DNA from 2 places in the Neobacillus sp. D3-1R genome. Region 1 is predicted to be linked to the other one. Evidence: riboswitches for the same ligand, from Rfam matches in the RefSeq annotation. Region 1 holds a riboswitch; the other holds the start of a gene.

Evidence for each region. Region 1 has a riboswitch for thiamine pyrophosphate ahead of thiW (energy coupling factor transporter S component ThiW). Riboswitches for the same ligand answer to the same signal wherever they lie in the genome.
Region 2: linked by a shared signal. The riboswitch ahead of thiT (energy-coupled thiamine transporter ThiT) and the one ahead of thiW (energy coupling factor transporter S component ThiW) in region 1 are both predicted to bind thiamine pyrophosphate.

Annotation. Positions count from the first base shown of each region.
Region 1 is NZ_CP197471.1:754,955-757,160, forward strand. It holds gene thiD (bifunctional hydroxymethylpyrimidine kinase/phosphomethylpyrimidine kinase) at 1-476, shown strand, start outside; gene thiE (thiamine phosphate synthase) at 473-1,111, shown strand; TPP riboswitch at 1,148-1,270, shown strand; gene thiW (energy coupling factor transporter S component ThiW) at 1,365-1,883, shown strand; gene ACSBPO_RS03635 (solute carrier family 23 protein) at 1,890-2,206, shown strand, end outside.
Region 2 is NZ_CP197471.1:1,060,002-1,062,207, forward strand. It holds gene ACSBPO_RS05310 (histidine kinase N-terminal domain-containing protein) at 1-481, opposite strand, end outside; TPP riboswitch at 757-864, shown strand; gene thiT (energy-coupled thiamine transporter ThiT) at 991-1,560, shown strand; gene ACSBPO_RS05320 (HPr family phosphocarrier protein) at 1,635-1,955, opposite strand; gene ACSBPO_RS05325 (MFS transporter) at 2,155-2,206, shown strand, end outside.

The DNA of each region.
Region 1 (2,206 bases):
TACTACAAATGGAAGCCATTTCTGCCTTAAAGCAATACTTATTACCGCTTTCAATGATCGTGACACCGAATATTCCAGAAGCAGAGGTTTTGACTGATATGTCTATTCAAACCCTTGCAGATAAAAAAGAAGCAGCTCAAAGGCTTTATGATTTAGGGGTAAAACATGTGGTGATTAAAGGTGGCCATGATGAAAATCATTTGGAATCAATTGATTTATTGTTTGATGGAAACGAATTTACCACTTTTTCAAGTAAAAGAATCAGCACTAAGAATACACATGGAACAGGCTGTACTTTTTCAGCGGCGGTTACAGCAGAATTGGCAAAGGGCTTAAGTGTCTATGAAGCCGTTTCAAAGGCAAAGAACTTTATCCAGGCAGCAATTGAGGATGATTTACAAATTGGGCGAGGACATGGACCAACTAATCATTGGGCTTATCGAAAAAGAAATTGGGTAGGTGTTGGGGGAAAATGATTACGGAACTATTAAAAGTCTATTTTATTATGGGAAGTACGAATTGCAGGAAGACGCCAAGTGAAGTATTGGAAGAAGCCATAGAAGGAGGAATTACTCTTTTTCAGTTTCGTGAGAAGGGAAGCGGAGCTTTGGTAGGTGAGGAAAAAGTGAAACTAGCCAAGGAACTTCAGCAAATATGCAAAGCCCATCAAATCCCTTTTATCGTGAATGATGACATTGAATTGGCTATTTTGCTCGATGCCGATGGTGTTCATATTGGGCAAGAAGATGAACCGGTCGCGGCGGTTCGAGAGATAATAGGCGATAAAATTCTTGGCGTGTCTGTTCATAGTTTGGAAGAAGCCATGATCGCGATAGAAGGCGGAGCTGATTACTTTGGATTGGGGCCCATTTTTCCGACTAAAACAAAGGAAGCTGCGAAGGAATCACGAGGTACCACTCTAATAGAAGAATTCCGTGCAAAAGGAATCACTATTCCAATCGTAGGAATAGGAGGGATTACAGCTGAAAATGCTGGTGTTGTTATGAAAGGTGGAGCTGATGGCGTCTCCGTTATTACTGCAATAAGCCATGCGGATTCTATTCGTGAAGCCGCAAGAGAATTGAGAAAAAGTGTGTTTGAGTCATTGTAGTCTTGAAAGCTGATTACCATACAACTAAAAACTAAATACCAGCACTGGGGGAGCCAAAATCGAAACAATAGGCTGAGATTAGACCACTAACACAAAAGGTCTTAAACCCTTGCACCTGATCTGGATCATACCAGCGTAGGGAAGTGTAAAATAGTGATAACTTATTACATGTACCAGTCTTGTAATCTCAGGAATGGAATGTATGAAAAGGTCATCCCTCAGTGCTTATTAAAAACATTGGAGGGATTTTTTTATGCGTAAAACTCATAAGCTCACACTGACAGCCATGTTCATCGCCATTGGAACCATTTCTAGTAATCTATTTTTTATTCCAATTGGGTTCACCAAGCTTTTTCCCGTTCAACATTTTATTAATGTATTATCTGCAGTGCTGCTGGGGCCATATTATGCGGTGGCACAAGCCCTATGTACCAGCTTAATAAGAAATATGATGGGGACCGGCTCTATTTTTGCTTTCCCAGGAAGTATGGTGGGGGCACTCCTTGCTTCGCTGTTATTTTTAAAAACGAGAAAAATCTATATGGCCTTTTTCGGAGAAGTGATTGGAACAGGAATCCTTGGGGCTTTGCTTTCTTACCCGATTGCCACATTCGTTCTTGGTCAAAAGGCGACGTTATTTGGGTTTATCCCATTATTTATTTTCAGCTCATTTGCTGGAGCATTAATCGGAGCTATCATTCTCTCGATCTTTTTAAAAAAGAAGGTAGTGATCTTTCAAAATATCCAACAACAAGATATAAAAGGAGACTAACCTAAAATGGAAAACACTCAAAATGAAATATCAATTGGTATAGAAGAAAAGCTACCACCTATTCAAAACTTACTATATGGCCTGCAGCATGTATTCGTATCAAATGTTTGGCTTGACCCGATTTTTGTAGCGGCCATGATTGGATTACCTTTTGCGATGGCGGCTAATATGGTCAACGCCATCTTTATTGCAGCAGGGCTCGTTACTCTAGTTCAAGCTACTAAACTAGTTCGACTACCAATCATACAAGGGCCTTCCGCCGCCTTTGATTCGATTATGATTTCAGCTGGTAAAGCCAATGGATTGGCAGCAGCCAGTGGAGG
Region 2 (2,206 bases), 310 kb from region 1:
AGAGTGTTAAACGATCTTCATGAGTAGAATCTATAAGATGAGTTTTTTCCTGGATGATTTTATTTTTAGCATCTGTATAGCTTGAAACAGCAAAATATAAGAACTTATCAAAACAATAGTTAATTTTATTCATAGCTTGCTGCATTTCTTCCCATTCAAGTTTAGATTGGGATAATTGTTGATATAAAATGGTTCTCCCAGAGCTAACATTGTAAACAAAATCACCGATATTGATATCAGCATGAACTCTCTCCATAGCGATTTTTGCAGCTAAACGTTTAAGATGATCATCTAACTGTTGATCTGTCATCGTGAAAATGTTTAATAATATCGAAAACATGGCTTCGCCATTATCACGAATTTGTAACTTGAAGGGGTCATCATATGAAATAATAATTTTTTTGCCCCATTCATTTAATAATTCTTCCTTCCTGCTTAACAGGTAGTCTATTAATTTTGAAAATCCAGTTTCGGATAACATAGTAGCCCTCCAGAAGGTAAAACAAATTAAAATATAGGTGTTAGCAATAGTATTCGAGCAGTTTTGTTAATCTCCTTCATCGAGTTTTGTAGAAAAATGAAAAGTTATGGCGAAAAAAAGTGAGAGATGAAAAATTCTATCAAAATTTGGATTTATATGGTAATAAGGGTTGTGAGTTTGGAATTATACTTGAATTCATAATGTGGTTAGTAAAATATTTTACTTGTAAACAAAGATAAATAGTTGTATAGTCAAATTGTCTTTTAAAATTAAATAATTTCCACAAGGGGGGCCGCAGGAAGCCGGCTGAGAGTGAGCGTTTGAGTTCTAACCCTTTGAACCTGTTAGTTAATGCTAGCGTAGGAATGTGGTTTATGGATAGAAGCAATGTGGACCATCCAAAACCGTCCAGATTGTTTTTTTATTTGCCAAAAACTATATCAATCGTGTTTTAACACAGTGGGTTGGTTAGTCAGACGTTTCCAATTATAAAAAGGGGGAAACGAGAAATGAAACAGAGTAAAACGTTATTTCTAGTAGAGGTTGCAGTCTTTACCGCATTAGCCTTTTTACTAGACTTAGTATCCAATTTTGTATTTTCAAGAATTTGGCCACAAGGTGGATCCGTTTCTATTGCAATGGTACCAGTGTTTTTAATGGCATTGCGATGGGGAATCAAAGGTGGGCTATTAACTGGATTTTTATTTGGACTACTTCAGTTTGTATTAGGATACTCACAAATTTATACACCAGTTCAAGGAATTATCGATTATTTAGTTGCCTTTTCCGTATTAGGATTAGCAGGAATCTTTGCTTCTCAAGTTAAAGGTGCAGTTCAAGCACAGAAGAAAGGCAAATGGATGACATTAGCAACAATAGGTATCTTACTTGGAAGCCTTTTAAGATTTTTAGCCCATTTTTATTCAGGCATTGTTTTCTTCGGTGAATATGCTCCTGAGGGCCAAAATGTCGCTCTTTATTCTTTACTTTATAATGGAACATATATGTTACCTAGCTTCATTATAAGTGCTATTGTAGTTATTTTAGTTATTAGTGCTGCACCAAAGAGAATGGTTTAAACCATATTAGGAAAAAAGATAGATCTAGATTAACAACTAAAGACAAAAAGACACGGATCCATTTCCGTGTCTTTTTATATATACATTGTTTTTTTCGAAATCAGCACTGTTTTTGGATTCACTTTCATATAATCTGCACTCTTTGTCATCATATCTTTTAACAAGCTAAGATGTTTATGGACATTTCTTCCTTCTGCAATAATTTTAATATTTGTTTTGGGTTGAAGAGTAAGTAAAAAAGAAACTAATCTAGGTAAATTTTCTCCATCAATAATTTTGTAGTTACAACAAATATAGGTCTTCCCGTCAAATTGTTTAATGGTTTGAAATATATCTAGTATTTTTTTTGTGCAAAATTTATTATGCATAGTTAGTTTTGTAGAATTGATCTCCATTATATTAACAAACCCCTTTATATCAAGTAGTTATCTTTCTTTACCCTCAATCATCTTGGATAAACTAGGAGTTCTATAAAAAATAAAGCTCAGTCTTCATCCGTCTTGAGAATGAGAAAAAAACCATCACAAGTCGCTATACCACATATTCCCTTTTTACTATGATAAGAGTATCAAATCGTGAATAGGGGAATGCAGGATGAAAAAATTTCGGGAGATTTTTCAAAATCGAACGTTTCGGAATCTTTTTT